DNA from 3 places in the Kocuria sp. CPCC 205263 genome. Region 1 is predicted to be linked to each of the others. Evidence: predicted binding sites of a transcription regulator. Region 1 holds the regulator's gene; each other region holds the start of a gene.
What was found. Region 1 encodes LexA, which represses DNA repair genes until DNA is damaged. Its sites were predicted from a motif close to TCGAACANNTGTTCGA; they were not measured.
Positions count from the first base shown of each region.

Region 2: a site for LexA is predicted at 7,241-7,256, ahead of RF647_RS14830 (LexA family protein). Genes of this name have one in related genera too.
Region 3: a site for LexA is predicted at 6,722-6,737, ahead of RF647_RS05315 (DUF6504 family protein). Genes of this name have one in related genera too.

Region 1 is NZ_JAVKPV010000002.1:459,876-470,187, forward strand. Features, by position in the region: gene dapF (diaminopimelate epimerase) at 1-295, shown strand, start outside; gene RF647_RS04505 (class I SAM-dependent methyltransferase) at 360-1,022, opposite strand; gene hflX (GTPase HflX) at 1,163-2,791, shown strand; gene RF647_RS04515 (ATP-dependent DNA helicase) at 2,796-4,874, shown strand; gene lexA (transcriptional repressor LexA) at 5,021-5,800, opposite strand; gene RF647_RS04525 (hypothetical protein) at 6,145-6,573, shown strand; gene RF647_RS04530 (histidinol-phosphate transaminase) at 6,636-7,739, shown strand; gene hisB (imidazoleglycerol-phosphate dehydratase HisB) at 7,883-8,512, shown strand; gene hisH (imidazole glycerol phosphate synthase subunit HisH) at 8,509-9,258, shown strand; gene RF647_RS04545 (hypothetical protein) at 9,255-9,416, shown strand; gene priA (bifunctional 1-(5-phosphoribosyl)-5-((5-phosphoribosylamino)methylideneamino)imidazole-4-carboxamide isomerase/phosphoribosylanthranilate isomerase PriA) at 9,477-10,229, shown strand; gene RF647_RS04555 (SseB family protein) at 10,226-10,312, shown strand, end outside.
Region 2 is NZ_JAVKPV010000010.1:7,498-17,809, forward strand. Features, by position in the region: gene RF647_RS14790 (hypothetical protein) at 1-320, shown strand, start outside; gene RF647_RS14795 (DUF4383 domain-containing protein) at 795-1,268, opposite strand; gene RF647_RS14800 (hypothetical protein) at 1,639-2,208, opposite strand; gene RF647_RS14805 (hypothetical protein) at 2,536-3,051, shown strand; gene RF647_RS14810 (cold-shock protein) at 3,413-3,619, shown strand; gene RF647_RS14815 (AAA family ATPase) at 3,968-4,603, shown strand; gene RF647_RS14820 (hypothetical protein) at 4,597-4,896, shown strand; gene RF647_RS14825 (Y-family DNA polymerase) at 5,475-6,737, opposite strand; gene RF647_RS14830 (LexA family protein) at 6,748-7,188, opposite strand; gene RF647_RS14835 (hypothetical protein) at 7,542-7,817, shown strand; gene RF647_RS14840 (helix-turn-helix domain-containing protein) at 8,254-9,201, shown strand.
Region 3 is NZ_JAVKPV010000003.1:114,170-124,481, forward strand. Features, by position in the region: gene RF647_RS05270 (aminotransferase class V-fold PLP-dependent enzyme) at 1-641, shown strand, start outside; gene sufU (Fe-S cluster assembly sulfur transfer protein SufU) at 718-1,182, shown strand; gene RF647_RS05280 (DUF2231 domain-containing protein) at 1,425-2,096, shown strand; gene RF647_RS05285 (MsnO8 family LLM class oxidoreductase) at 2,157-3,164, shown strand; gene RF647_RS05290 (nucleosidase) at 3,247-3,816, shown strand; gene RF647_RS05295 (lipoate--protein ligase family protein) at 3,861-4,577, shown strand; gene RF647_RS05300 (SOS response-associated peptidase) at 4,616-5,452, shown strand; gene RF647_RS05305 (pyridoxamine 5'-phosphate oxidase family protein) at 5,449-5,868, shown strand; gene RF647_RS05310 (GNAT family N-acetyltransferase) at 5,993-6,496, opposite strand; gene RF647_RS05315 (DUF6504 family protein) at 6,797-7,120, shown strand; gene RF647_RS05320 (fumarylacetoacetate hydrolase family protein) at 7,201-8,040, shown strand; gene RF647_RS05325 (LLM class flavin-dependent oxidoreductase) at 8,143-8,793, shown strand; gene RF647_RS05330 (hypothetical protein) at 8,733-9,110, shown strand; gene RF647_RS05335 (MOSC domain-containing protein) at 9,149-9,721, opposite strand; gene RF647_RS05340 (hypothetical protein) at 9,976-10,312, shown strand, end outside.

The DNA of each region.
Region 1 (10,312 bases):
GGACGGGACCAACGTCGAGTTCGTGGTCCCCGCCGACGGCGACGACGACGGCGTGGGCCGGGTGCGGATGCGCGTGCACGAGCGCGGCGTGGGCGAGACGCAGTCCTGCGGGACGGGCGCGTGCGCCGCGGCGGCCGCGACCCGCTTCTGGGGCGGCGCCACGGCCCCCGACCAGTGGCTCGTGCAGGTGCCCGGCGGGATCGTCTCCGTGACGTTCGTCCCCGCGCCCGACGGTGCCGAGCACGTGGTGCTGGCCGGACCGGCCGTACTGGTGGCCGAGGGCACCTTCGTCTGAGGCCTCAGGCCTGAGGCCTGCGGACCGAGGTTCGTGGGGTGGGACCCGGCCCGGTGCCGGTCGCTCAGTCCCGCCGTTCGACGAGCAGGACCCGGAACCCCTTGTCGGTCGTGTGCCGGGAGACCCGGAAGCCGCCGCCCAGCGCGGTGCCGAGCCACTTCTGCAGCGAGTCCGCCCCGAGGTTCTTCTGCACCACCAGCCACGCCGTGCCGCCCTCGGCCAGCCGCGGCAGCCACTGGAGGAGCAACTCGTGCAGCTGCTGCTTGCCGATCCGGATGGGCGGATTGGACCAGATGGTGTCGAAGCGCCGCTCCGCGGGCACCTGCTCTGGCAGCAGCGCCTCCACGCCGGTCAGGCCCAGGGCCGCCGCGTTGTCCCGGGTGAGCCCGAGCGAGCGCTCGTTGACGTCCACGGCCGTGACCCGGGCCCCCGGGGCGGCCCCGGCCAGGCTCAGCGCGATCGGACCCCACCCGCAGCCGATGTCCAGGAGCTCCGCCCCTACGGGGTCGGGAACATTTTCCAGCAGCACGGACGTTCCCTTGTCGAGACCCCGCGGGCTGAACACCCCGTTGGAGGTCTGCAGCGAAACCTCCCGCCCCCGCAGCCGCACGGCCACGGACCGCCGCACCTCGGGGACCGAGGGGTCCTCGGAGAAGTAGTGCTCGGTCCCCGGGTTGGGGGTCGCCGGGCCGGCCACGGGATCGGGGGAGTCGGGAGGCGGTGCCATAGCGCCCCATGCTACCGACAGCGCCCGCCCCGCACGCACCGGGAACCGGCGCGGACCCCGCCGGGACGCCCGGCTCCGACGCCGGGATGTCCGGCTCCGCCACTAGAATGTACTGATCAGCATCCCGTCCGAAAGGAACCATGACCCACCCCCGTGAAACCCCTGCCGAGTCCCGCGACGCCGCGGAGCCCGAGAACGGCCTGAGCCGGCAGGACCTGGAGGACGTCGTCGAGCGCGTGCTGTCCCGGGCCCGGGCCCGGGAGCAGGCCGCCGGGCAGGACACCGCCCCCGAGGACGACTCCACCGCGCCGGGCCGGTTCTCCGGCCGGGCCCGAGAGCTGGCCGACGCCGAGGACGGGCACACCGTCCACGACGGCGACCAGCAGGACCTCGAGGAGCGCCGCGCCCTGCGTCGCGTCGCAGGTCTGTCCACCGAGCTCGAGGACGTCACCGAGCTCGAGTACCGCCAGCTGCGCCTGGAGCGCGTGGTGCTGGCCGGACTGTGGACGGAGGGCACGCTCGCGGAGGCCGAGAACTCCCTGCGCGAGCTGGCCGCGCTCGCCGAGACGGCGGGCTCCGAGGTGCTGGACGGCATCGTCCAGCGCCGGCTCAAGCCGGACCCGGCCACGTACCTGGGCTCGGGCAAGGCCAAGGAGCTGCGGGACATCGTCGCCGCGACCGGCGCGGACACCGTCGTCGTCGACTCCGAGCTCGCCCCCTCGCAGCGGCGCGGGCTGGAGGACGTCGTGAAGGTCAAGGTCATCGACCGCACGGGTCTGATCCTCGACATCTTCGCCCAGCACGCCAAGTCCAAGGAAGGCAAGGCCCAGGTCGAGCTCGCCCAGCTCGAGTACCTGCTCCCGCGCCTGCGCGGCTGGGGCGAGTCACTGTCCCGCCAGGCCGGCGGTCGCGCCGCCGCCGGTGAGGGCATCGGCTCCCGCGGCCCCGGTGAGACCAAGATCGAGCTGGACCGCCGGCGCATCCGCACCCGCATGGCCAAGCTGCGGCGCGAGATCGCCGCGATGAAGCCGGCGCGCGAGACCAAGCGGCTCAACCGCCGCCGCCACTCCGTGCCCTCGGTGGCGATCGCCGGCTACACCAACGCGGGCAAGTCCTCGCTGCTGAACCGGCTCACGGACGCGGGTGTGCTCGTGGAGAACGCCCTGTTCGCCACCCTGGACCCCACGGTCCGCCGCGCGCAGACACCGGACGGCATCGGCTACACGCTCTCGGACACGGTCGGCTTCGTCCGGTCGCTGCCCACGCAGCTCGTCGAGGCGTTCCGCTCCACCCTGGAGGAGGTCGCCGACTCCGACCTCATCCTGCACGTGGTGGACGCCTCCCACCCGGACCCGGAGGGCCAGATCCGCGCGGTGCGCCAGGTCTTCACGGACATCGACGCGCAGAACATCCCCGAGATCATCGCCCTGAACAAGGTGGATGCCGCCGACCCGTTCGTGGTCGAGCGGATCAAGCAGCGCGAGCGCAACGTGGTGGTGGTCTCGGCCCGCACCGGGGAGGGCATCGAGGAGCTCCGGCAGCGGATCAGCGAGTCCATCCCGCGGCCCGAGACGGTGCTGGACCTGCTCGTGCCCTACCAGCGCGGCGACGTGGTCAGCCGGCTGCACGACTGGGACGCGGAGATCCTGCGCACCGAGCACCTGCCCGAGGGCACCCACCTGCTCGTGAAGGTCCGCGAGGACCTCGCGGCCGAGCTCGCGGAGTTCGCCCCCGAGCGCGCTCCCGGCTTCGGCGCCGAGAGCGCCTGAGCGCGTGGCCGCCGCATTCGTGGACGAGTCCGGGCACGACGTCTCGGGCGTGCGCCCGGAGACCCTGCCCGGGGCCAAGGACTCCCTGGCCCTGCTGGACACCGCCGTGACCGCGATGGGCGGGCAGGTCCGGGACGGGCAGCGGCTGATGACCGCCAAGGTGGCCGAGGCCCTGGACCGGGGCCGGCACCTGCTGGTCCAGGCGGGGACCGGCACCGGCAAGTCCCTCGCGTACCTGGCCCCGCTCGTGGAGCACGCCCAGCGCGCGGACAAGCCGGTGGTCGTGGCCACCGCGACGCTCGCGCTGCAGTCGCAGATCGTCGGCCGGGACGTGCCGCGCCTGCTGGCCGCCCTCGAGGGCGAGCTCGAGCGGGACGTGGACGTGGCCCTGCTCAAGGGCCGCAGCAACTACGCGTGCCTGCACAAGATCGAGGGCGGCTACCCGTCCGACGACGAGCCCGGCGCGCTCTTCGCGCTGCCCGACGCCCCCCCGCACCCCGGCCCGCCGCAGCCCGAGGCCGCCGAGAACCCCGGGCGGCTGGGCCAGGAGGTCCAGCGCCTGCGCGAGTGGGCCCGCGAGACCGGGACCGGCGACCGGGACGAGGTGCTCCCCGGGGTCAGCGACCGCGCCTGGCGCCAGGTGTCGGTCACGGCGAAGGAGTGCCTGGGCCGCAGCTGTCCCCTGGTCGAGGACTGCTTCGCGGAGCTCGCCAAGCAGCGGGCCGGTGAGGCCGACATCGTCATCACCAACCACGCCCTGCTCGCGATCAACGCGTTCGAGGGCATCACGGTGCTGCCCGAGCACGACGTCGTGGTCATCGACGAGGCACACGAGCTCCAGGACCGGGTGACGGGCGCCGTCACCGGACAGCTCTCCGCGGCGATGGTCCGCTCGGCCGCCGCGTCCGCGCGCAAGCACACCTCCGCGAGCCCCGACTCGCTCACCGCCGGGGCCGCCAACCTCGAAGCCGCCCTGATGGGCGCCCCCGCCGAGCTGCTGCACCGCGGCCTCGGGGACGCCCAGTCGGCGGCCGTGGCCCAGATCCGGGACGCCGCCCGCACCGTGATGACCGAGTCCAAGGCCGGTCCCGGGGAGAAGGACGGGGACGCCGGCCGGCAGATGGCCCGCTCCCGGGTGAGCGACGTCCTCGAGCTGGCGGAGCGGATCCTCGCCGCCGAGGAGCACCGCGAGGTGCTGTGGATCTCGCGGCAGGGCGGCTGGGAGCCGGGTCGCGGCTACGTGCCCGCGGAGGACACCGACCCGGCGACCCTGCACGTGGCCCCGCTCAGCGTGGCCGGCACCCTCCGGGAGGGGCTGTTCGACGGGCGCACCGTGGTCCTCACCTCCGCCACCCTGTCCGTCGGCTCGTCCTTCGACTCCGCCGCCGGCGCCCTCGGCCTGCGGGGCGAGGGCGCCCCGCACTGGGAGGGCGTGGACGTCGGCAGCCCGTTCGACTACCCGAAGCAGGGCATTCTCTACCTCGCCAAGCACCTGGAGAAGCCCGGCCGCCGGCTCACGGAGGCCCAGCTGGACGAGATGCTGGCCCTGCTGGAGGCCTCCAGGGGCGGGGCCCTCGGACTCTTCTCCTCCCGCCGGGCGGCGGAGGAGGCGGCCGAGGCGCTGCGCGGGCGCACGGAGCTGCCGATCCTGTGCCAGGGGGAGTCCTCGCTCGCGGGACTCGTCCAGGAGTTCACCGACGACCCGTCCACGAGCCTGTTCGGCACCATGAGCCTGTGGCAGGGCGTTGACGTCCCGGGGGCCTCGTGCCGGCTCGTGATGATCGACCGCATTCCCTTCCCGCGCCCGGACGACCCGCTGGCGAGCGCCCGCAGCCGCGCCGCGGAACGGGCCGGCGGCAACGGTTTCATGTCCGTGTCCGCGACGCACGCGGCCGTGCGGCTCGCCCAGGGGGCCGGGCGGCTCATCCGCGCGGGCGGTGACCGGGGCGTCGTGGCGATCCTGGACTCCCGGATCGCGACCGCCCGCTACGGCGGCTTCCTCCGCGGGTCCCTGCCGCCGCTGTGGACCACCACGGACCGCCAGGTGGTGCTCGGCGCCCTGCAGCGGCTCTCCGTGGGCTGAGCACGTCCGGCGGACGCCCCCGGGGTCTCCCCGGACCGCGCCGGGCTCGCACGGGGTCCGCAGATGGTCCGGTCGGTAGCCGGCCCGGACGGCAACGGGCCCCCCGCCGGCGGCGGAGGGCCCGGGTGCCGGGGGCGTGCGGCCGCTCAGAGGCTGCGCAGCACCGAGACGACCTTGCCCATCACGGTGGCGTGGTCGCCGAGGATCGGCTCGTAGCGAGTGTTCTGCGGCAGCAGCCAGGTGTGGCCGTCCCGCTGGCGGAAGGTCTTGACCGTGGCCTCGTCGTCGAGCAGGGCGGCCACGATGTCACCGTTGTCGGCGGCGCTCTGCCGGCGCACCACCACCCAGTCGCCGTCGCAGATCGCGGCGTCGATCATCGAGTCGCCCTTGACGCGCAGCATGAAAAGCTCGCCGTGCCCGACCAGCTGGCGGGGCAGGGCGAGGACGTCCTCCACGGACTGCTCGGCCGTGATCGGCCCGCCGGCGGCGATGTGGCCGACCAGGGGGACCATCGTCACGTCCGCCGAGGTGGACAGCTCGGCCACGGCGTTCTGGGCGGCGGGACGAGCGGTCCGGCCGGCCGGTGCCGCCGGGGCCTCCTGCGACGGCTCGGCGGACTCCGCCCCGGCGGTCCCGCGCAGCTGCAGGGGAGTGAGCACCTCCATGGCCCGCGGGCGCTTGGGGTCGCGGCGCAGATAGCCGAGCTTCTCGAGCTGGGCGAGCTGGTGGGTGACGCTGGAGAGCGAGGCCAGGCCCACGAGGTCCCCGATCTCCCGCATGGACGGCGGATAGCCGTGCTCGGCGATGGAGCGCTGGATGGCCTCGAGGATGGTGCGCTGGCGCACGGTGAGCCCGCGGCTGCGCGAGCGTGCCCCGGGGCGGGCGCCCCGGGCGCGGGGCTCCTCAGGGGTGGGGGGCTGGGCCATGGGAGCGTCGTCCTTTCCCGTCCGGCTGCAGGTGCCGCAGCCGGTCTGCGCGGTCCCGGTTCCGATGTCGGACCCGGGTGGTTCGATGGGTCCCGGTCGGCAGGCGCAGGGGGTCCGCAGCGCGCGCCGGCCGGGGGCCCGAACCTGTCCTCAGCCTAGGCGACACGCCGTGTGTGTTCAAACATATGTACGACCCGCTGTCGACAGCATTCGCAGACACGTGCTAGACATGGGTCATCGGTATTCGAAAGTATGTTCGATCGAATGGAGGCCCGCGAGGGTCGTCGACCGGACCGGTGTTCGAGATCGCCCGCTCCGTGCGGGAACGTCAAGGAGTTCATGTCATGAGTGCCAGTGCCACCCTCACCGCCGTCGTCGCCCGCCGCCGCGAGTCCGCAGGATCCGCCCGGGGCCTCGGCCGTGCGCTCCGGCGGGCCCGTCCCGCCCGCTCCGCGTCCCGCACCCCGCTGACCCTGACCCGCCGCGGCCGCCTGGTGTTCCTGGGGCTGCCCGTCCTGGCCGGCTCCGCCGCCCTGGTGGTGCTCGCCGTGATCTTCCTCGTCCCCTCGACGGCCACGGCCACGAGCGCGCCCGTCCCGGGCTCCGGGACCGAGCAGACCACCGTGTTCCCCGGGCAGAGCCTGTGGGAGCTCGCCGTGGCGGCCGACCCGGACCGGGACCCGCGGGAGGTCATGGACGAGATCGTGGAGCTCAACGACTTGGACAGCTCCGTGCTCGTGGCCGGCCAGCTCCTCGAGGTCCCGGCCGCCTGAGCCGCCCGCCCGATCAGCACGCCCCGATCTGCACGCGCCGGGCGGAGCACTAAACTGTCCGGGTGACGCAGAACCTGGACCGACTCAACGCCCTCCCGCTCCGCGACGACCTGCGCGGCAAGACGCCGTACGGCGCCCCGCAGCTCGACGTCGCCGTGGCGCTCAACACCAACGAGAACACCCATCCGGTCCCGGCGGACGTGCACGCGGCGATCGTCCGGGAGGTCACCGAGGCGGCCTGGACCCTCAACCGGTACCCGGACCGCGAGTTCACCGCCCTGCGCGAGGAGCTCGCCGCGTACCTCGGCCACGGGCTCGGGCCCGGGAACCTGTGGGCGGCCAACGGGTCCAACGAGATCCTGCAGCAGATCCTGCAGGCCTTCGGCGGCCCCGGCCGCACCCTGCTCAGCTTCGTCCCCACCTACTCGATGTACCCGCTGCTGGCCTCCGGCACGCACACCGGCTTCGTCGCCGGGGAGCGGGCGGCGGACTTCGGCCTGTCCGCGGAGTCCGCGGCCGAGCAGGTGCGCCGGCACCGCCCCGACGTGGTCTTCCTCTGCTCGCCCAACAACCCGACCGGCACCGCGCTGGGCTCGGACGTGGTCACCGCCGTGTACGAGGCGGGGGAGGAGTTCCGCACGGTCGTAGTGGTCGACGAGGCGTACGCGGAGTTCTCCCACGGCGGCACCCCCACCGCGCTCACGCTGCTCGAGGGCCGGCCCCGGCTGATCGTCTCCCGCACCATGAGCAAGGCGTTCGCGCTCGCCGGCGCCCGCCTCGGCTACTTCGCGGCGGCGCCGGAGGTCGCCGACGCCGTGCGCCTGGTCCGGCTGCCGTACCACCTCTCCGCCGTCACCCAGGCCACGGCCCTGGCGGCCCTGCGCCACTCGGCGTCGTTGCTGGCCAACGTGGAGGACATCAAGGTCCAGCGCGACCGGATCGTCGACGAGCTCAAGCGGATCGGGCTGGAGCCGGCCGAGTCGGACTCCAACTTCGTGTTCTTCGGCGGCATGGAGGACTCCCGGGCCGTGTGGGGGGAGCTGCTCGAGGACGGGGTGCTCGTGCGGGACGTCGGGATCCCCGGCCACCTGCGCGTCACCGCCGGCACCGAGGAGGAGACCACCGCGTTCCTGACCAGCATGGAGCGGATCGTCTCCGGCGGCTGAGAGCCCCGGGGCCGGGTCCGCCCGACCCGGATAGCATGGAGGCAGACCACCACCACCGGGCCCGGGGCGCCGCCGCGCGTCCCGGCCCGGACCACCCGCAGCCCACCGACGGCCGTGCCGCGCCCGCGAGGAGTTCCCACCGAATGAGCGACCAGACCACCACCGGCCCCCGTGCGCCCCGCCGCGCCGCCCTGGAGCGGCGCACGAGCGAGTCCACGGTGTCCGTCGAGATCGACCTCGACGGCACCGGCGAGAACGACATCGACACCTCTGTGCCCTTCTACGACCACATGCTGACCGCGCTGTCGAAGCACTCCCTGATCGACATGCGGATCCGGGCGACCGGGGACACCCACATCGACGTCCACCACACGGTCGAGGACACCGCGATCGTCCTCGGGGACGCCCTGCGCCAGGCGCTGGGCGAGAAGGCCGGGATCCGCCGCTTCGGCGAGGCCACCGTCCCGCTGGACGAGGCCCTGGCCAACGCCGTGGTCGACATCTCCGGCCGGCCCTACGTGGTGCACACCGGCGAGCCGGAGGGCCAGCAGTACCACCTCATCGGCGGGCACTTCACCGGCTCCATGGTCCAGCACGTCTTCGAGTCCCTGGCCTACCACGCCGGGATCTGCCTGCACGTCACCCTGCTGGCCGGCCGGGACCCGCACCACATCGCCGAGGCCCAGTTCAAGGCCCTGGCCCGCGCGCTGCGCCAGGCCGTGGAGCCCGATCCCCGGGTCCGCGGCATCCCGTCCACGAAGGGGGCCCTGTGAGCACCGACGGCGCCGCCCGGCCCACCGTCACGGTCCTCGACTACGGCGCCGGCAACGTGCGCTCGGCCGTGCGCGCCCTCGAGGCCGCCGGCGCGGACGTGGTGCTCAGCGCCGACCCCGAGGCGGTGCTCGACGCCGACGGCCTCGTGGTCCCCGGCGTCGGCGCGTTCGCCGCCGTCATGGACGGTCTGCGCTCCGTGGACGGGCTGCGCCTGATCGGCCGCCGCCTCGCCGGAGGTCGGCCCGTGCTGGGCATCTGCGTGGGCCTGCAGGTCCTCTTCGACTCCGGGGTGGAGCACGGCCAGGAGACCGAGGGCATGGGCGAGTGGCCCGGCGTCGTCGAACGGCTGAAGGCCGACGTCGTCCCGCACATGGGCTGGAACACGGTCCAGCCGCCCGAGGGCAGCGTCCTGTTCCGGGGCATCGAGGACCAGCGCTTCTACTTCGTGCACTCCTACGGGGTGCAGGAGTGGGACTTCCCGCAGAGCATCCAGAAGATGCGGCCGCCGCAGGTCACCTGGTCCGACCACGGCGGGCGCTTCATCGCCGCCGTGGAGAACGGGGCCCTGTGCGCCACGCAGTTCCACCCCGAGAAGTCCTCCGAGGCGGGCATCCAGCTGCTGCGCAACTGGCTCGGCACCCTGCCGCGCACGGGACGCCTCGACCATCTCAAGGCCGGCGACCCCCTCGGCGGGGACACCCTGGCCGGCCGGCCGACCCTGGAGAGCCAGGACGGCGCCTCGTGAGCGCGGCCGTCGTCGTCATGGTGCTCGGGGCGTTCGTCGCCGGCGGCGCCATCTCGTTCCACCAGCAGCGCAAGCCGCTGTGGACGGTCGTCCTCCTGGCCGCCGTCGCGGCGGCCCTCGTCGGCTACGGCTGGTACGCCTGGTTCCAGGGCCGCTGAGCCCCGGGCCCACCCCGAACGCCCGCACACCCGCACCCGAGCACCGAGAGAAGAGAACCCATGTCCCTGAGCGAGACCCCCCGCCTCCAGCTGCTGCCCGCCGTCGACGTCGCGGACGGCCAGGCCGTGCGCCTGGTCCAGGGCGAGGCCGGCTCCGAGACCGGCTACGGCGACCCGCTCGAGGCCGCCCTCGCGTGGCAGGAGGCCGGCGCCGAGTGGATCCACCTCGTGGACCTCGACGCCGCCTTCGGCCGCGGTGACAACATCGACGTCCTCCGCCGCGTGGCCGCCGAGCTGGAGCTGAAGGTCGAGATGTCCGGGGGCATCCGCGACGACGCCTCGCTGGAGCGGGCGCTGTCCCTGGACCCCGCGCGGATCAACCTGGGCACGGCGGCCCTGGAGAACCCCGAGTGGACGCAGAAGGTCATCGCCGAGCACGGCGACGTCATCGCGGTGGGCCTCGACGTGCGGGGCACCGTCCTCGCCGCCCGCGGCTGGACCGAGGAGGGCGGGGACCTCTGGGAGGTCCTGGACCGCCTCGAGGAGCACGGGTGCGCCCGCTACGTGGTCACCGACGTCACCAAGGACGGCACCCTCAAGGGTCCCAACCTGGAGCTGCTGCAGGAGGTCGCGACCCGCACCGACAAGCCCGTGGTCGCCTCCGGGGGGATCTCATCCCTCGAGGACCTCGCCGCCCTGCGCACCCTGGTGCCCTCCGGCGTCGAGGGCGCGATCGTGGGCAAGGCCCTCTACGCGGGCCGCTTCACCCTCGAGGAGGCCCTCGACGTGGCGGGCCGGCCGGGAGCGCGGTGACGGAGCGGCCCCTCCCGGCCCACATCGCCGCCCAGCTCGCGGGCGCGGGCGGCACGGCGGACACCGGCGGCCAGGCCTGGGCC
Region 2 (10,312 bases), on a different contig from region 1:
AGCTGACCAAGGAGGATTTCCAGCACCTCATGAAGGCCGAGCCGGAGAAGTACCCGGAACATCTACAGATCGCGAGGTCCCTGGATCAATGGGTCCAGACCGTGAAGAAGCAAAAGGCCTCCGGCGAGGTGAACAGCCTGGACCAGCAGCGCCTTGAAAGCTTGCTGGTCGCACTCCCCGAGGTCGCCACGGCCATGCGACAAGGACACTTCCTGCCCGGCAAGCAGCACCGGACTCCCACGGAGGCAGAGCTGGAGAACGCAGAGCGCGCGGCGGACGCCAAGCTCAAAGCGGCTTACGAGGAAGGCTACAACGGCTGACGGAAGCCAACACCTGCGGTGTTGCGAAGGATTGACCTCTACCGCGCCGGTAGCGCTCTCAAAAGTCTTTGCCGGATAGTCGCCAGCGCGATTGGTGGTGATGGCCGCGGCCGGCGAAACGGCGATGGCCAGCGAGGGCATGACGTTATGTCCACGGGCCGGACTCGTAGAACTGGGGGCCGCCCACCCCCTGCGCTCACGCAGAAGACCCCGCACCCATGATGCGGGTGCGGGGTCTTCCGCCTGCTGCCGCCAAGTGGACCAGGCCGGGATCCTCAGTCGCAGCCCACCCCCCTCGCCGTCGCAGCCCGGTGAAGGACCGTGGCCGGACTGGTCGACATGGACCAGGGGCTTCAGCGGCCCGCCACGATGTGGGAATCGATACCGCTGGCGGGCATCTCTGCGATGTCAGGAGCCCGGTGCGAGCACAGCGAGTGGTTGCTGCACCACCTGTCACCCCTACAGGCCCAGTGATCAGTAGGCCGGGCCGGAGGTGATGCGGGTGGGCCCGCCGTGGGTATCCCGGCGCAGGAAGGACAGACCCACCATGGTCACACCCAGCACCAGGTGCAGCCAGTTGTCGGCGTCGTTGAGGGGCACGAAGTTGGCCTGCGAGTTCTGACCCACGAGCAACCCGTAGATCCACAGCACAAGATAGACCGCCCCGCCCCAGCGCAGATAGTTCCGCGCCCCGGAACCAGTTCGGGCCAGGACGATTCCAGTGATGCCGTAGAGCAGGTGGACGATGTTGTGCAGCCAGGAGACCTGGAAGATGCCCATCAGCATCGCCTCGGAGTGGTGACCGGCGGCCATCAGCTGGTCGTAGTTCGTGGTGATCCCCGGGATGAACCCGGCCAGACCCACGAGCAGGAACACGGCCCCGTAGAGCAGGGCCGCGATCTGGACCGGTGAGCGGTGAGAGGTGGACCGGTCGGTGGGAACAGTCATGATCTTTCCTCGTTTCGATCGTGGCGGACACGGCCCCCGAACAGGGACATCGCAACAACGAACAAGCACTGACCAACGCTGCAAAGCATGCTTACAGTACCCAGCCTAGGCAGTCGCCAAGCCTCGGCCCAAACATTTCTCCACCTGATCAGCACCCCTCACGATGCTTCACACTCGTGCCGTGGCGGAAGGCATCACCCACGCAGAAAGCCGGACACCACCCCTGGTCCGGCTTTCTGTATTTCCCGCACGGCGCTCACCAACGCCTCGGAAAGCCCTGTTCGACGATGCTCCCCGCGCGGGCCACCGCGGGCAGGAGATGCCGGTACCGGCGGAAGCGCCCCTGAAGCAAGCTCACCCCCTGGGGTGCTCAGCTGATCCAGGCGCGCTGGGCCGGGGACCAGAACACCACCCCGGCCCCGTACTCGGCCAACTCCTCGCGGATCTGCTCATCGGTCATCGCCGAAGACCCGGACAGGGAATGGAAGTCCTGGCGCGCCACCGCACTCCGGGAGGCGGCGTAGAAACGCTCGGTCTCCTGGGCGAACCTTGCGGTGAGCTCTGCTTCAGCCAGCAGGGCGATGGCCACCAGCTCCCGGTCGTAGCCGACCTCATAGAGGCGGCCGCCGATGACCTCCTGGTAGCTCAGCCCGGCCCGGGTGAAGTCCCCGATCCACGCCTCCACCTGCTCCTCGCGCACCCGGCGTTCCTCCTCGGTGTCGCCCATGACCGTCAATTGCTCCGGTTCCCCGTCGCCCTCGGTGACCACCGCGACGACGATGCCCTCCAGCAGCAGTTCCAGGCACTGGGCCGGATCCGCTCCGGGATAGGCCTCCTGGGTGGCGGTGTAGGCACCCAGCACGTAGCCCGTGGTGGCCGGGACGGGCCGCAACGTGGCCGGCAGCAGGCGGATCGGGATCGTGCTGTGCGTGAGTGTCATCGGTTCTTCCGGGATGCGGGGCGGCAGGGACAGTCCCTAGTCTCGGCCACCGCCGCGCTGATCCGGCGACAGCGCGGCCCAGCCCCCGGTGCCCGGCGCGTCACCGCGCAGGGGCAGCTGAGCACCGCATCCCTCCATGAGCACCAAGCGGGCACCGGGCCAGTGGCCCGGCCGTGCCCGAGGCGAGGACTCACCAGCGGCCCAGAAGCGGCGCCGCAGGCTCGGCGGGGCGTCATCTTCCCGACCTCGCCACACCGGCACCCCGCCCCTGGGGGCGGGCACGTGAAAGGCTGTCCCCATCCCCGCCACTGCCCCACGGAAGTACCCATGAGCGCTATCACCCCACCCGCCGCAACCGCCCCCGCGGTGGACGAGGTCCCGGTCGTGGACTCCTTCGCCGTCGCGGCCCATCTGCGCATGACCGCCACGGGCACCCGCGCGCGGCTGAGTGTGGTCCTGCCCACCGAGACGACGGCCACCCCCGCTACTCTGGTGCCGGCGTTGCTGAGCCTGGGACAACAAGTCCTCACCGACTACCGGCTCACCGGACACGAGCTGCCCGAGGTTCAGGTCACCGCCGTGGAGCGGGTGGAGACCGTACCGGCCACCGCCCGGGCGACCGGCTTCACCGTGCGCGTCACCAACGACCTGAAGGCCAGGCGCTCCTGGCTCGTGGTGGACTCGGACCTGCAGCTGGGCAACGACGGCGGAGTGCTGCTGATCGCGGCCACCCTCTTCGCCGGGGCCGAGCACCTGCTCGAGTCCCAGGACTCCCCCATCGACCGGCACACCCCAGCGAAGCGCCGGCCACCCCGGCGCCGGGGCCCGCGCGCCCGGCGCTGACCCGCGCCCGACCCAACCCCAGCACCTCAACGCCTTTCACCCCGCCACACCCTGCCCGGGCTACCCCGTCACGACCCCGCCCAGGGCCCCGACCCCTCCCCCGCCACCCGGTGCAGTCCCTGAGACCGGGCCGGCGAGCCGGTCGGAGAGCCGGTTGGAGACCACACGTCCGGTCAGCACAGCGCTCAGCGCGGCATCACCGCCACCCCCGAGGGCAGGGTGGCCCATGGGTCGCAATGCGATCAGCCCCTGTCCGGGGACGGGCCTTTCTGCCAGGGTGGACAGCGTACGTCCCTGACGTGCACGAGCCCTCGAACCTCGGGAGGCTCGAGAGATCGCAGAACAGAAGCAGGTAGAAGATATGACTACTGGTGTGGTCAAGTGGTTCAACGCCGACAAGGGCTTCGGCTTCATCACCCCTGACGACGGCTCCAAGGACGTGTTCGCCCACTACTCCGCCATCGCCTCCAGCGGGTTCCGCTCCCTCAACGAAGGCGACCACGTGGAGTTCGAGACCCAGGAGGGCCCCAAGGGCCCCCAGGCGGCGAACGTCACCGTCCTCCCCTAGCACGCACCGATCTCGCTGCGCAGATCCCCTGTAGCACGCCCAGAGGCTGCGCTACTGCTGCATGAAGTCGCCACCCCGCCTGAAGGTGAGGTGGCGACTTCATTGTCCTTATAGACCTGGGTCCGCACACGACTCGCAGCCAGCTCTGCCGGTCCGGGCATGCCCTGAGGATGCGCCTACGTACGGGTTGGGCCCGATTACGGCCCCATGGACCACGATTGAGCCCTCACTGACCGGCGTCCAGCCACATAATGCCCATACTGGTACCACACAAGTACCACACCACTAAGACTAATGCGGTACCACACCAGTACCAGTGTGGCGTCACATTGGTGTTAGTGTGGTGCCATGATCATTGTCTTTGGGCATCAGAAGGGCGGAACGGGCAAGTCGACTCTTACCGTCAACATGGCCGTTGAGCTGCAGCGACAGGGGAAGGACGTGCTGCTGGTCGACGCAGACCCGACGATCCGCACGACCTCGAACTTCACTACTGACCGAGAGGAAGCCGGGCTCCCCTCGTTGCAGTCCGTGCAGAAGTCGGGATCACTGCATAAGTTTTTGGAGGAGTTCCGACCCAAGTTCGATCACATCCTGGTCGACGTCCCCGGCAAGGACTCCAAAGAGATGCGTACAGCACTAACTGCTGCGGACATGCTGATCAGCCCTACGCGCGCCACCCAAGCCGACCTTGACGCCGTGGCCGGCCTCTTGGAGACGGTCGAAGGGGCCCAAGACTTCAACGAGGGCCTCAAATCAATGCTGGTCCTCAACTTCGTCTCCTCCAACGTGTTCACCAAGGAACGAGAGGAAGCGCAGTCGTACCTCGAGGACTTCCCTCGAGTGCGCCTTGCTCAGACCGTGTTGCATCAGCGCAAGGCTTTCGCTGACTGCCTGGCCGACGGCAAGGGGGTCGTAGAGATGCGCGATGCCAAGGCCAAGGCCGAAATTCAACTGCTGACCCAGGAGGTCTTCGCATGGTGAGGAAACGTGGACCGATTGCCTCCAATCGAGAGGAAGAGATCGAGCGGTTTGCAGCAGCAGCCGAACGCTCGGGTTCGGACACTCCCGATCAGGGACCACCCTTAAAGCCGTGGAAGCGGCGGGCGCGGAATGGAGCCAAGGTGAAGGGGTACAACTTCCGGTTTAACAACACCCAGCATGCCTTGCTCAATTACGCCGCCGAAGCTGAAGATACCTCCCAGCAGAAGTTGATCGAAGAGCTCGTATGGCCCGTGCTTGAGGAGCGCTACGGCCAAAACGTGCCGATAAAATAGTCTCTCGCACACCACATTGGTGTGGTATTGGTACTACACCAGTACCATATAAGTACCAGCATGGTGCCGTGTCGGCAGTTGCCGGCACGGCATCTTCATGCCCAAATGCTGCCGTGGAAACTTCTCAGCAGAAGTTGATTGAAGAGCTCGTATGGCCCCTGCTTGAGGAGCGCCCCGGTTACACAGAACTTCTCGAGCGTTGCCCTTTGCACCACACTGGTGTGGTGTTAGTACTACACCAGTACCGCCATGGTATTGCGCCGGCTGCCGTTGGTGCGACACCTTCATGCCTAGATATCGCCGCGGGGTCCCACTGGACTCGCGAACCGTCGTCGCCACTCAGTCAAAGGCTGCGAAGTGACAGCTCCTGCAAATACATGATGCGAGATCACCCGTCGTGTTAAAGCGAAGGAACCGTCATCCACAATTGGTACCACACTGGTACCACATCGGCGTGGCACCAGTGTGGTACCCACTCCGTGTCAGGGACCCTGGGGTACTTCGGGAAATCGCCTGCGCCAAAGAGCATGTGGTGGATGCCGCGCCTCGACGCAGTGCCGGAGGAGGTGAGCTACCGATTAGCTGACGGTGCGTAGTTCGTCCCAGTCGGTGGTGTACCTGGGGGAGAGGTCGGCTTGGTGGTTGGTCCAGGGGGCGGGGGAGTAGGCGCCGGAGCGGCCCAGGGCGAGGGTGCCGGTGCCGAAGCGACGGTTCACCGCGTCAATGAGCTCCCCGATCGGGACCGGCTGCTCGAGCACACCGGGTAGGACAGGCACCGAACCCTCAGGGGCGAGGTCCGTGCACAGGATTCCGGCGCGCATGTAGGACATGCCATGCATCAGTTTGGGCACCAGCCCCGCCCGGGCCGCGGCCACCAGGGGAGTGGGCTCGTTGGTGGGCACGGCCAGACGCACCTGGGCGGAGACGTTGTGGCTGGGTCCGGGCCGGTGCGGGGAGGTGGTGGCGAAGACGGTGAGGCGCCCGGCGACCGTTCCTTCCTTCCGGAGCCGGCGGGAGGCGCGCTGGGCGAACTCGGCCACCGCGGCCCCGACGATCTCCGGGTCATAAATCGGGTCCGGGAACGACCGGGAGACCAGGATCTGCTGCTTGGTCGCCACCTCGTCCTCCACCGGGATGGCGGGGAAGCCGTTGAGCTCGAGCACGGTGCGCATCTGCACCACAGAAAACGTGTCCCGGACGGCCACCGGGTCCACATCGCGCAGCTGCGCCATCGTCTCGATCCCCATCGCCTCCAGGCGCTTGGCCAATCGTCCCGCAATGCCCCAGACCTCGGTGACCGGCAGCACCGCCATGAGCCGGTCCCAGTACCCCTCCGGGGCCTCGTCCCAGTGGACCACCCCACCCGTGGCCGGTAGCTTCTTCGCGGCCTCGGTGGCGATCTTCGCCCGCGTCTTCGAACTCGCGATCCCGATGCTCACCGGCAGCCCGACGTTGCGGGCCACGGTGGCCTGCAGCCGGCGCGCCCACCGCACCTGCTCCGCCGGGGCGCCCTCCGGAGGAAGCAGGAAGCACTCGTCGATGGAGTACACCTCCTGCCCCAGGCTGTGGCGGGCCAACAGCAGCATCACGCGTTCGGACAAATCCGCATAGAGCTGGTAGTTGGAGGAGCGCTTGATCAGCCCCCACCGGGCCGCGTCGGCGCGCAGCTGGAACCAGGGATCCCCCATCTTGATCCCCAGAGCCTTGGCTTCGGGGGAGCGGGCGACGACACAGCCGTCGTTGTTGGAGAGCACCACCAGCGGCTTACCCGCCAGGGAAGGCTCGAAGAGCGCCTCACAGGAGGCGTAGAAATTGTTCACGTCCACCAGGGCGATCACCACACACCACCGCCTACCGGTACTTCTGCTGGTTGATGTGGCGGATGCCGTAGACCACCACACCCCAGACCACCAGCTCGCTCAAGGAGGGGACTTCCACGTCCGGGTAGGCCGGGTTCTCCGGGTGCAACACCACCCGATCGGGGTGGACGTGCAGGGTCTTGATGGTGAAGTCCCCGTCGAGTACGGCGATCACCACGCTGCCGTGCCGTGGGGTCAGGGAACGATCCACGAGCACCTCGTCCCCGGAATAGATACCGACGCCTTCCATGGAGTCCCCGGTCACGCGGAAGAGGTAGGTGGAGGTCACGTCCCGGATCAGCACCTCGTTGAGGTCGATCCGCCCGTCGTCGAAGCTGTCCTGAGCGGGGGAGGGGAAGCCGGCCGGGACCCGGACCAGGACCGCATTCACCAGCACCGGGTCGTCAATGCTCAGCGGCACGGGGGGTCTCATACCGCCAGAATAGAACATGGTTACTAATTGCGATTGCTGATGTGCCTGCTACTAGTAAATGTATTCGTTTGTGTTGGTTCGGTTGCCTCCGAAGTTCGGCAACGGCGACGACCCCTGGAAGAGTCGGGGACCTGACCCGGGAAGGTCAGCGGTGCGAGGGCGCGCTCGACCACTGCCCCCATGGCCCGTCCGGGATGGCCGCTGGGCAGCGCAACGAGGTGGTGACCAGAGCAGAGACCGCTCGAGCTACCAGGGGGTTGTACATCCGCCTGCCCTACCGTGGAAGCATCTCCCCCAGGGGGGCTCACACAGTCGGCGTCCTCGGGGTGGACCTGCCATGAAAGGCCCCGGCCATGAGCCGCACCATCTCCGTTTTCGTCCGCATCGACCGCTCTACCCACACCGTGACCCTGATCGTCACCGGGAACCCGACACCTGGCGACCGGCAGGAACTGACCCGGATGACCGCCCGGGCCCGCGACCTCTTCCCGGATGCGGTGGTCACCGTGGACCTCAGCTCCACCCGGGCCCCCGACCCCCCGGACCCGCAAGAGGACAACTCCAGCCACCGCGACGACGGGCAACCCGAAATCAGCAGCACTCCCACCACCGCGCATCGGGGGAAGTAGAGGACGGACGGGGGCCAGCCGGGGGTTGGCCCGGGGTGTTCTCTCGCTCAGGCTGGGCACCAGGATCGGGGCCACGGCGTGCTGACCGGTGGCCCCGACCAGCAGCCGAGCACGGGGGTTCAAGCGGTGGAGGCGGAACCGCTCGGGGGCTGGGACCGCCTTCAGTCGTTCAGACCACTCTCGCCGCCCCCGAGAACGGGGGCCCACTTCTCCCGGGGCGCCGATTGCATCCAACGGCTCGATCCGTGATCGAGCACGCTTCAGGGGTTTCGGTCGCCGGGTACGGAGAGGACCATAGGAGGCAGCATCTTCGCGGTGGGCTGTTCCTCAGGGGAATGAGGATCTCAAAGATGAGCAGGTGCGCTCAGTCGTGGCACGCACGAGCCCGGCCGACCTGGTCCGTGCAGTGCGCTGTGCCCGGCGCAGGAGGGCTCCGATGAGTGAGACCTTCCACCTCGAGCTCACGGCCACCGACCCGGAGGCCGTGTCCATGCTGTTCGACACCATCGGCGCCCGCTTCGCCTTCCACCCCACCGACCGCGACTTCTCCTACCACGACGACCGCGCCGGGGACGAGGACCTGACCGTCTCCCAAGTGCAACTCGTCGGGGCGTACTCCTCCTTAGGCGACACGGAGATGTTCAGCGTTGTCCACGGGCACACGGGCCGCTGCGACTGGTCCACCCGCGACGAGGCCGGCACGGGGATCAGGACCCCGGTGCTGATCGCTCCGCGCAACCCCACCCTGTTCGTCGTGGACACTCTGGCGGCCACCAACGTCTACCTCACCGCAGGCCTCCTTCAAGAGGTCGCCGGCACCGTCTACGGTGCCGAGAACACCCCGGTGGCCTTCGCCTCCTCCCACCCGGCCAGCCCCCGCCTGGGCTCCTACTGGGCGGGTTTGGCTCGCCTGGCCCAAGACACCGTGGACACCGGCGCCTTCGAATCCCCCCTGGTGCGCGCCAACCTCACCCGCCACCTGGCCGTGGCCATGCTCGAATGCTTCCCTCTGACCGGTGACCACGAAATGCGATCACTGACCATGGCCGCCCAAACCCGCCGCTACCGCATCGCCAAACAATTCATCGACGACCACGCCCACCAGCCGATCACCATCGAAGACATCTCCCGCGCGGCGAACACCACCACCGCCACCCTGACCCAGGCCTTCCGCGCCAACCACCCCCACGGGCTCACCCTCACCGTCTACCTGCACCAAGCACGACTGGCCGGAGCCCACACCGAGCTCCTCAACGCCGATCCCACCACCGGGGCGACCGTGGCCGCCATCGCCGCCCGCTGGGGCTTCGCCCACTCCGGGCGCTTCGCCACCGACTACCGCGCCGCCTACGGCGTTTCCCCCAGCACCACCTTGTACCGATAACCCCGCACCCCGGCCATCGGGGACCAGAGCAGCGGCACCGGTGACGGCCCGACACTCAGCGCAGCCACCGGCGGCCCTGCGAATCTCACCCCAGCGAGGGCGGCGGGGTGGGGGAAAGACGACGGGCCCTGCTCATGGGGGGATGGCAGGGCCCGCGTGGGTCCCCACCAGCGGTGAGGACACCGACGATCGCGCCGCACCCCGACCTGAAGGGGGGTCAGCCGGGGGGCACAGATCGACCCTGGCGACATTACCGCCAGTCACAGCGCACATAACGCCTCGACACCCCGCAACTCAGACGGCACCCGACACCGGGCGGGCAACGTCCAAGCTGCCCTGGGCCGGGCAGGAGAACCTGGCCGGGACCCGGGCCAGGGCCCCTCCAGCGGATTCTGGTGTGTGGCCCGGACACGCCGAAGAGTCCACCGAGGACGAGGAGCTGTCCGGCTGACCGGCGGTGAGCTGAAGGCCCCCCCTCCACTGATGAAAGCCTCGGTGGCCCCGGGGGAGTGGGGGAGTGGGGGAGCAGCCCTCGGTGCCCTGGGCTGCCCGCATACCGTACGCGCCCCGCGGCACGGCATGGCGTGGTGGTCGTGCTCAAGTGCTGAGCCGTCCGGCGAGACGCGATTCAGTGTGACCGGTGCAACATTTCGCATATTGTTGCCGCTGGTCAGGGCATGGTTCATGGTGGGGACAGAGGACGAACGGGGCTCGCCGTGGGGGCAGGTTCCATCGTCGTCAGGCCCCAGACTGGCGCCGCCCACAGCGGACAACGGTGTCCTGTGGGCGGGTGCGACCAGCAGTCTGCATCAAGGGGTGAGCGTTGGAGGCGGTACAGGCCGGGGGGCCGTGTACCGCCTCCAGCCACATCTGGGTCACTGCGGGCACCAGTACCGGAGACCACCGACGTCGCAGACAGTGGCCGCCGCCCTCCGGCAGAGCCCGGATCAGATCTTAGGAGCGTGCTGCGGCCACCTCGGGAGCACTCGTCCTGGACGTGGTGGAGGACAAGCTCGGTCACACCGACCTGCCAGAACCCCGGGCAGGTGGCCTGGACGGCTCCCCGCTGCAGCCCGGTGCGGCGCACCCTCGGCCACGCGGTGGACCGGGC
Region 3 (10,312 bases), on a different contig from region 1:
TGGACGCCTGCCAGTCGGTGCCGCACCTGCCCGTGGACCTCCCCGCCCTGGGGGTGGACTTCGCGGTGTTCTCCGGGCACAAGATGCTCGGTCCCACCGGCATCGGGGCGCTGTGGGGGCGGTCCGAGCTGCTGGACGCGATGCCCCCGTTCCTCACCGGCGGGTCCATGATCACGAAGGTCACGATGGAGTCCGCCCGCTACCTGCCGGCCCCCACCCGCTTCGAGGCCGGCACCCAGCGGGTCGCCCAGGCCGTGGCGCTGGCCGAGGCGGTGCGCTACCTGCAGGGCATCGGGATGGAGCGGGTCGCGGCCCACGAGCACGAGCTGGGGCAGCGGCTCGCGGCCGGTCTCGCCCAGCTGGAGGGGATCCGGCTGATCGGCCCGCCCCCGGGCGCCGAACGGGTGGGTCTGGCGGCCGTGGACGTGGCGGGGGTGCACGCCCACGACGTCGGGCAGGTGCTGGACTCCGCCGGGGTGGCCGTGCGGGTGGGCCACCACTGCGCCCAGCCGCTGCACCGGGCGCTGGGGCTGACCGCCAGCACGCGGGCGAGCGCCTACCTCTACAACACCACCGCCGACGTCGACCGGTTCCTGGCCGAGCTCGCCGGGGTCCGCAGCTACTTCCGCGTGGCCGGCTGAGCACCGTGACCGCCGCACCGGAACGGCCGGAGCCGCAGGACCCGCAGAACCCACTGAACCCACCGAGGAGGACCCCATGAGCGCGCTGGACGGGATGTACCAGGAGGTCATCCTCGACCACGCCAAGCGGCGCTCCGGCGAGGGCCTGGCCGCCCCGGCACCCGGGCACGGGGCCGGGGAGTCGCACCAGTACAACCCCACGTGCGGCGACGAGATCACCGTGCGGGTCGAGCTCGCGGCCGGCCCCGGGGACGCGGAGCCGGTGGTGGCCCAACTCAGCTGGGAGGGCGAGGGCTGCTCGATCTCCATGGCCGCGGCCTCCGTGCTGGCCGAGACCGCCCCCGGGATGACGCGGGCCGAGCTGGTGGAGCTGATCGGCGCGTTCCGGGACCTCCTGCGCTCGCGGGGCACCGTGGTCCCCGACGAGGAGGTCCTCGGCGACGCCGCCGCCTTCGCCGGGGTCTCCCGGTTCGTGGCCCGCGTCAAGTGCGCCATGCTCGGCTGGGTCGCCGCCGAGGAGGCCCTCGACCGCGCCGGCTGAGCGGCTCCTGGCGCCACCGGTCTTCACACACCAGGACGTCCTTGTCCCGCCCGGCGCAGGGTGGGACACTGACCGCCCCGGCGCTGAGGGGGCGGTCATGACACAGTTCGAGGACCTGGTGGCCCGCGTGGAGACGTGGAAGGCGCTGGACCGGGTGGCCGAGCCCCTGGCCCGCGCCGTGGGCCGGGCGGTGCGGCCCGCGCCGGTGCGCACCGTGCTGAGCGGCACGGTGATCGGGCACGGTGATCGGGCACCCGCTGCACCCCCTCCTCACCGACGTCCCGATCGGTGCGTGGACCATGGCGGCGGTGCTGGACCTGGCCGGCGGCCCCAGCACGGCCCGGGCCGCCGACGTGCTCGTGGCCGCGGGGCTGGCCGCCGCCGTTCCCACGGCGGCGACCGGGCTCAACGACTGGTTCGACACCCAGGGCGCCGACCGGCGCATCGGCCTGGTGCACGCCACCGCCAACAGCGTGGCCCTGACGTTCTACGCGGCCTCGCTCGCCGCCCGGCTCCGGGGTCGGCGCGGCGCCGGCAGGGCCCTCGCCCTGGTCGGCTACGGCTGCGTCACGGGCGGGGGCTACCTGGGCGGCCACCTGGTCTTCGCGCGGGGCGTCAACGTCAACCGCACCGCCTGGCGGAGGGGCCCACGGCGGTGGACCGACGTCCTCGCCGACGCCGACCTCGCCGCCGGCCAGCACCGACGGGTGCCGGCCGGCAGCGTCTCGGTGCTGCTCGTCCGCGACGGGGACCGGGTCGAGGCCCTCGACGGCGGCTGCGTCACCTGCCTCTGGCACGGCAGCACCTTCCGGCTCGCGGACGGCGCCGTGGTCCGCGGACCGGCGACCGCCGCGCAGCCCAGCTACGAGACCCGCGTCGAGGAGGGACGGATCCAGGTCCGGTGCCGGCCCTGACCACCCCGGACGGCGGCAGCGGCCCGGAATGCTTCCGGCGCCGCCCGGGTTGTGCGCACCATGACCCTCTCCGACGTTCCGCTCTCCCTCCTCGACCGCGCCAACACCCGGGACGGCTCCACGGAGGCCGAGGACCTCGCCCGCGTCCTGGAGCGGGCCGAGCGTGCGGAGGAGCTGGGCTACCACCGGTTCTGGGTGGCCGAGCACCACGCGGTGCCCGGGATCGCCGGGTCCGCGCCGGCGGTGCTGATGGCCGCTCTGGCCGCCCGGACCCGCCGTCTCCGGATCGGCTCCGGCGGGATCATGCTCCCCAACCACCAGCCCCTCGTGGTCGCCGAGCAGGCCGCCACCCTCGAGGCCCTGCACCCCGGCCGGATCGACCTCGGGGTGGGCCGCTCCCTCGGCTTCACCGCCGCGGTCCGGGATGCGCTGCGCACCGGCAAGGAGGCCGCGGACCGCTTCGGGCACGACCTGGCCGAGCTGCTCGCGCACCTCTCCGGCGCGGCCCCGGTGACCGCCCGGCCCCGCAACCACGCCGCCACACCGGTCTTCGTCCTGGCGACCGGCGCCGGGGTGGAGACCGCGGCCCGGGCGGGACTCGCCGTGGTGCTCGGCGGCCCGGCGCTCTTCCGCAAGGGCCCCGGCGGCGGCGCCGCGGTGCTCGAGCGGTACCGCGCGCAGTTCCGCCCGTCGTCGTGGTGGCCGGAGCCCTACGCGGTGGTCTCGGCGAACGTCGCGGTGGCGCGGACCCGCGCGGCCGCCCGCGAACTGCTGCTGCCCGAGGCCCGCGCCCTGGCCGCCTCCCGCACCCGGGGTGAGTTCCCGCCCCTGGCGCCCGCGCGGCCCGCGGAGCCCGACGGGCTCACGGCCCGGGAGCGGACCCTCGTACAGGAGACCCTCACAACCTCCGTCCACGGCACGGCCCCGGAGGTCCGGGACCAGCTGGAACGGCTGCTCGCGCGCACCGGGGCGGACGAGCTGCTCGTGACGGGCGGCGCGCACGATCTCGACGCCCAGGCGGACTCCGACCGGCGGCTCGCCGCGCTGTTCACCACCCGCCCGGCCTGATCTCCCCCCGCCGGGCCGCCGTCCCGCCGATGGGAGGTCAGGCCGGGCGGGGGCGGGTGGGAAGTGCGGATAGAGTGACGGGGTGCCACAGCTGCTCGTCCTCGCCGCCCACCCCCTGGAGACCAAGTACTTCCCGGAGGACATCGACCTGGTCCTGACCGGTGTCGGGATGTCGGCCGCGGCGGTGCGCACCACCGAGGCGGTGCTGACCCGCTGCCCGGACCCCGCGCGCCGGGCGGAGCTGACGGTGCTCAACATCGGCAGCGCCGGCGCCCTGAAGCACGGGCTGACCGGGGTGCTCGAGCCCTCCTGGATCATCAACCGGGACGTGGACGAGGAGCTGCTGCGCGCGGCTGGGATCCCCGTGGACAACGTCATCGAGCTCGGCGGCGACGGCCCCGTGCTCGCCACCGGGGACTCCTTCGTGGCCGGCGGACCCGCCCGGGACGCCCTGGCCGCCCGGGCGGACCTCGTGGACATGGAGGGCTGGGCGATCGCGGTGGCCTGCCGGCACCTGGGTGTGCCGCTGCGGATGGTCAAGCACGTCTCCGACGCCGCCGACGAGGAGGCGGTCGCGTGGGCCGAGAAGGTCGAGCTCAGCGCCATGGCCCTGGGTCGCTGGTTCCGCGGCAGCGGGATCACCGGGGCGTGACCTGCCGCAGGACCGTCCGGATCCGCCACTAGACTGGGGCCAGCATGAAACTTCTCCGCCAGCGCGAGTCCCTGGGCGCCCAGCAGGACTACGAGAGCGCCATGACCCTCCTCGCCGACGTGCGCCGCAGCGGGCCCGTCCTGCGCTTGTACGAACCGGCACCCACGGTCGCCTTCGGCCGCCGGGACGAGCTGCGCCCGGGCTTCCCCGACGCCGCCCGGGCCGCGCGCGAGAGCGGGTTCGAGCCCCTGGTCCGCAAGGTGGGGGGCCGCGCCGCGGCCTACCACGGCGGATGCCTGATCATCGACCACCTCGAGGCCGCCGAGGACCCCACCTCGGGCATCCAGGACCGCTACCGGCTCTTCGGCGACATGATCGTGGCCGCCCTGGAGGAGCTCGAGGTCGAGGCCGACGTCGGTGAGATCCCGGGCGAGTACTGTGCCGGCGAGCACAGCGTGCACGGGACGCACCCGGCGTCGTCGTCCACCCCGGGCCGGAAGGTGAAGCTGGCCGGGACGGCCCAGCGGGTGGTCGCGGGCGCCTGGTACTTCAGCACCGTGCTGGTGGTCGAGCAGTCCGAGCCCATCCGCTCGGTGCTCACCGACGTCTACTCGGCCCTCGACCTGGACTGGGACCCGGCCACCGCCGGGGCCGTGGACGACCTGCGTCCGGGCACTACCGTGGCCGACGTCGAGCGCGGGATCCGCAAGGTGTACGGCATGTACTCCCGGTACCTGGGGTACGGGCCGCTCACCGACTGAGCCCCGGCCGCGGGCCGGGCAGACCGAGGAGGCAGCAGATGTGCGGACGCTATGTCATCGCCAGGGCCGTGGGCGACCTCGTGGCCGCGACCGGGGCGGTCCCGGACGAGAGCCTGGGCGAGGCCGACTCCGAGCGGCTGCGGGCCAACTGGAACACCGCGCCCACCACCGACGTGCCGATCGTCTTGGAACGCCTCACCGGCGGGGACGGCCGGGACGACGACGGGGAGCTGGTGCGCGAGCTGCACGTGGCCCGCTGGGGACTGGTCCCGGGCTGGGCCAAGGACCCGGCGGTCGGGTCGAAGATGTTCAACGCCCGGTCGGAGACCGTCCTCGAGAAGCCGTCATTCCGCAAGGCGGTCCGGGCCCGCCGGTGCGCGGTCCCGGCCAACGGCTACTACGAGTGGAAGAAGGAGCCCGGCGCCGGGAAGGGCGGGCGCAAGCAGCCCTACTACGTCCACCCGGCCGATCCGGAGGAGACCATTTGGTTCGCCGGGATCTACGAGTGGTGGCGGGTGCCCGAGGGCACGGAGCTGCACTCCGCGGCCCTGCAGCCCGGCAGGGACGGCGGCGGGAGCGCCTGGCTGCTGTCCTGTTCCATCCTCACCACCGACTCCCCGGAGCCCTCCGACGAGCACCCCGTGCTCACGGAGCTGCACGGTCTGCACGACCGGATGCCGATCCCGCTGGCGCCCGAGCACGTGGGGGACTGGCTGCGCCCGGGGGAGGACGATGCCCCGCAGCTCGTGGACCTGGTCCGGGCCGAGGCGCACCGGACGGCCGCCCGCTGGGTGCTCGACCCGGTGGGCCCGGCGGTCGGCAACGTGCGCAACAACTCCCCGGAGCTCGTCGAGCCGCAGCGGAGCCTGTTCTGAGCCCCCGGGAGCCCGCGGACCGGGTCACCGCCTTCGTCCGCGCCCACGGCGGCGGGGTCGTGGCGACCAACAGCGGCGCCGGCTGCCCCGAGTCCGCGTGGATCAACCTCGCGGCCCTCGGGGACGGGCGGCTGGTCTTCGGCACGAACGAGCGCAGCCGCAAGTACACCAACCTCCTCGCCGACCCCCGGGTCTCCCTCGTGGTGGTCTCCGGGACGGGCCAGGAGTTCCAGCTCGAGGGTGAGGCCGCCGTGCTGGAGGGCTCCGCCGCGCAGGACGCCGGCGAGGTGCTGGAGGCCCGGCACCCGGGGGCCACGGGCAAGGACAGCACCCGGCTCGTGGCGGTGCGCCCCCGCTGGGCGCGGTTCGTCGACATCGCCGCCGATCCCCCCGTCCGGGAGGAGTTCTCGCTCTGAGCCGGTCACAGAAGAGGTCCGGGACCCGCATCGCGGATCCCGGACCTCTTCCACGGCCTGGTGCCGGGTCCTGTTCGTGCCGGCGTCCCCTCCGGCGTCCCCCGGTCCGGAGCGCCCGCCGGGCTCAGACGTAGTCCGTCTCGGGGACCCAGCGGTTGAAGTCGAGCGTCAGGTAGAGCGCGAGCGCCGCCGCGTTGTCCTCGGCGATCCGCAGGCTGACCTGGTCGTAGCCGTTGTCGTAGAGGGTGCCAATGGCGCAGCGCACGAGCTGCTCGGCCAGGCCCTGGCGGCGGCGGGAGGCCGCCGTGAACAGCTCGAAGATGTAGGGGACGTCGGGCAGGTCCTCACCCACCCGCCGGGCCAGCACGAGCGCCGCGGCCACCACGGTCCCGTCGTCGTCGACCACCACCGGCGAGGCCTCGGGGAGGAAGGGCCCGTACTCCCCGTCGAAGACTCCCCGGATCACCTGGCGGGCCTCCTCCAGACTGGAGACCCCGCCCTGCTCGTAGGAGGAGTAGTAGAGCTGGGCGAGGCTCTCGGCGTCCTCCGGGCCGGACGGACGCAGATTCACCGCGGGCTTCTTGGTGTTCGCCGCGGTGTGGGCGATCAGCGTGATGGTTCCGGTCATGGAAGGCCTCCGTGAGGTCGACGCCGGCTGCTCCGGCGGGGCGGACGAGGGACAGGGGACGTCCGGGCGGGCCGCGCAGGGCAGGCCCTCCGTGCATTCAGCGTATCCATTTCGCTGGGCTTGTCCATGCTTCGCCGTTCTCGATCGCAAAAGTGAACGGCCGGGTCGGAGCGGGAACTTCAAGGGAACACCTGTTCCTTTTCCGTGCTCTTCCGAGTTAGCGTGTCGTACAGGTGTTCTAGCTTCCAGGGAATAGGGCGCACCGGGGACGGGCGCCGGCCGAGGGAGAGAGGAGCCGTCGTGGGTTTCCTGACGGAGAGCGTCGACGTGGACTGCGACACGGAGGGGGTGCCGGTGGGTGTGCGCTGGCGCGGGCGGGACTACCTGGTGGCCCAGGGCCCCGTGCGCTGGTACGAGCGCCGCGCCTGGTGGTCCGAGGACGCGCGGCTGCCCAAGGACCGGGGGATCGGTGCGGTGGACCAGCAGATGTGGCGGGTCCAGGTGCAGCTGAACACCCGCTCCGAGCTGCTGACCCTCGAGCTCGTCCACACCCTCGACACCGGGCGCTGGCGGCTGCTCGCCGCCACGAGCGCCTCGGGGATCCGCGTGGTGCGCTGCGCGTAGGGCCGCCGCGGTGCACCCTCCCATTGGAGGTGCATAGGATCGTCGGTGGAGACCGCACCGCAGAACGTGAGGGAGCACCCGTGAGACTCGGCACCGTGCGACGCGACGGCACCACCCAGGCCTTCCGGCAGGAGGACGGGCGGACCGTCTACCTCCCCGTCCCCGACGTCGGGGCCCTCCTCGCCGGGGGCGACCTGCGGCTGCCGGGGGAGCCGGGCCCCGCACCGGCCCCGGAGGACCTGGCGACGCCCGTCCTGCGCCCGGGCAAGATCCTGTGCGCCGGGCTGAACTTCTACGACCACGCGGAGGAGGTCGGCCAGAAGATCCCGGAGCACCCCACGATCTTCGCGAAGTACGCCACCGCGCTCATCGGCCCCACTGACCCCATCGCCATGCCGGAGGAGTCCGAGAAGATCGACTGGGAGGCCGAGCTCACCGTGGTGATCGGCTCGCCCCTGCGCCACGCCACGCCGGACCAGGCGCGGGCCGCGATCGCCGGGTACACCATCATGAATGACATCTCGGTGCGGGACTGGCAGGGCCGGACCTCCGAGTGGTTCCAGGGCAAGAACTTCGACCGCACCACCCCGGTGGGCCCCGTGGTGGTGACCCCCGACGAGGTCGACCCCGAGGCGGGACTGGCGATCCGCTGCACCGTGGACGGCGTGCGCCACCAGGACTCCGGCACCGACCGGATGATCTTCTCCGCCGTGGAGCTGGTCGAGTACCTCAGCCGGTTCCTGACCCTCGAGCCCGGGGACCTCGTGGCCTGCGGCACCCCCGCCGGCGTGGGCCTGGCCAAGAAGCCCCGCCGGATCTGGTTGCGGGACGGCCAGGAGGTCGTCACCGAGATCGAGGGCATCGGCGAGCTGCGCAACGTCTGCACCCCCGCCGAGGACCTCCGGGTGGCGGCCGGCTGACCCGGCACCCGTTCCCACTCGGTCCCGTCGCCCTTCTCCTGCCGTCCAGATCCCACTGACTTGATCCCACTGTCCTGTTCCCGCCTTCGACCGGAGGACCCCATGGCGACGATCGGCTTCCACGCCTCCCACGAGCAGATCCCTCCCGAGCAGCTGCTGCGCGACGTCGGGCACGCCCAGCAGGCCGGCTTCGGCACCGCCATGTGCTCGGACCACCTCGAGCCGTGGTCACCGCACCAGGGCCACTCCGGGTTCGCCCTGTCCTGGCTGGGCGCCGCCCTGGCCACCACGGACCTGCCCTTCGGTTTCGTGCACGCCCCGGGCCGGCGCTACCACCCCGTGGTCACCGCCCAGGCCACGGCCACCCTCGCCCGCATGTTCCCCGGCCGGATCTGGACCGCCCTGGGCAGCGGGCAGAAGCTCAACGAGCGGGCCGTCACCCCGGACTGGCCGGCCAAGGAGCACCGGCAACGGTTCCTCGAGGGCAGCTTCGACGCCGTCCGCCGGCTGCACGCGGGCGAGGAGGTGTCCTGCCGCGAGCCGTTCCACGCCGACCGCGCCCGGGTCTGGGACCCGCCGGAGGTCTTGCCCGCCCTGCGCGTGGCCGCGCTCACCCCGGCGACGGTCCGCCGCTTCGCCCCCTGGCCGACGGTTTCATCACCGTCCAGCAGCCCCTCGAGGACCTGCGCCGGATGCTCGAGACCTGGCGCGAGGCCGGCGGCACCGGGCGGACCGCGCTGCAGGTGCACCTGAGCTGGGCGCCCTCCCCGGAGCAGGCCCGCGCGATCGCCCTCGACCAGTGGCGCACCAACGTCTTCGACCCCGTGACCATGGCCGAGCTCGCTTCGCCCCAGGACTACCTGCGCAAGGCGGTCCAGGAGGACGTGGGGGACGAGCAGATCGCCGGGGCGGTCAACGTCTCCGCCGACCTCGGCCGGCACGCCCAGTGGCTGCACGAGTACGCCGACCTCGGCTTCGACGAGATCTACCTCCACCACGTGGGGCAGGAGCAGGGCCACTTCCTCGACGCCTTCGGCGAGACGGTGCTGCCCCAGCTGGCGCAGGCCTGACCCGGCGCGGGCCCGGGCGCCGGTCCCGGGTGCGCGGGCTACGGCAGCCGGGACGGGCGCCGCAGCACGGCCGCGCCGGCCAGCTCCGGCTCGAGCGGGACCGGGCTGTGCAGCACGGCCGGTCCGCGGTGCAGGTCGCCGCTGGACAGCGGCCGGCAGCGCAGGCCCCCTCGCCCCCGCATGGCGGCGTGCGCTCCCGGAGCCAGGACCCGGTCCATCCAGGCGCAGGGGTGGGCCGGGCGCCCGCCCCGCAGTCGCACGAGCGCGCCCCGGGACTCCAGCGCGAACTCCTCGCCCAGCAGCGGGGCCAGGTGGGCGCCCCGGAGGACCACGTTGCGCCGGGTCAGGAGCGGGTCGAAGGGGTCCGTGTCCAGGTCCGCGGCCATGGCCTCGAGCGCCTCGACGGCGAGCAGGGTGACGGCGGCGTCCATGTGCGCGGCCTTGCCGAAGAACCGGTCGCCCACCACGCCCTTGCCGGCCACCAGCTCCACCCGCTCGGCGTCGGTGGTGGGGACGTCCGCCGCGCCGTCCCGGGCGCGGCCGAAGTAGGCGTGCGCCGGGGACACGAGCAGGTGCAGGACCTCCACGTCGTACCGATAGGTCGCCGTCATGTCCCACACCCCTCCGTCGTCGCGGCCCCCGGTCCGGCGCCGCCTCGCTGCCGCCGGACCTCAGCATAGGCAGGGCCGATGACACCGGGGGCGCTGGGCCGCGCCGCCCGCTCCTTCCTGCACCCGGGGAGCGCCCCGCGAACCTGTCCCCTTTACGGATGCACACCTGGTGTCCCGGGGTGCGCGAGGGCAAGAATGGCAGCGACGGAGGACAGCCGCGGGGCACCGTGGTCCGGACCGGGGAGGGAGGGTGCATGTCTGCCAGACGCTCCGCCGGGGGACGACGGTACCGGCTGGCCGGGCCTGCCGGGTCGGCCGTGGTCGTCCTCGTCGTGGTCCAACTCCTCCTCCGGGGCGTGGTCTCCGTGGCGCAGCTCGCCCTCGGAGCGGCGGCACTCGTCGTCGTCGCGCTGGTGCTCGGTCAGCGGTTCGTCGTCCCCTGGCTGGCGCGCCGGTCCCCGAACCGGCCGCGCATCACCACGACCCGGGCGTGGACGTGCCCGATGCCTCCGGAGGAGGCCCTCGAGCGGATCCGCACGGCGTTCGAGGACCTCGGCCCGGCGGTCCGCTCCGAGGAGTGCTGCGTGGAGG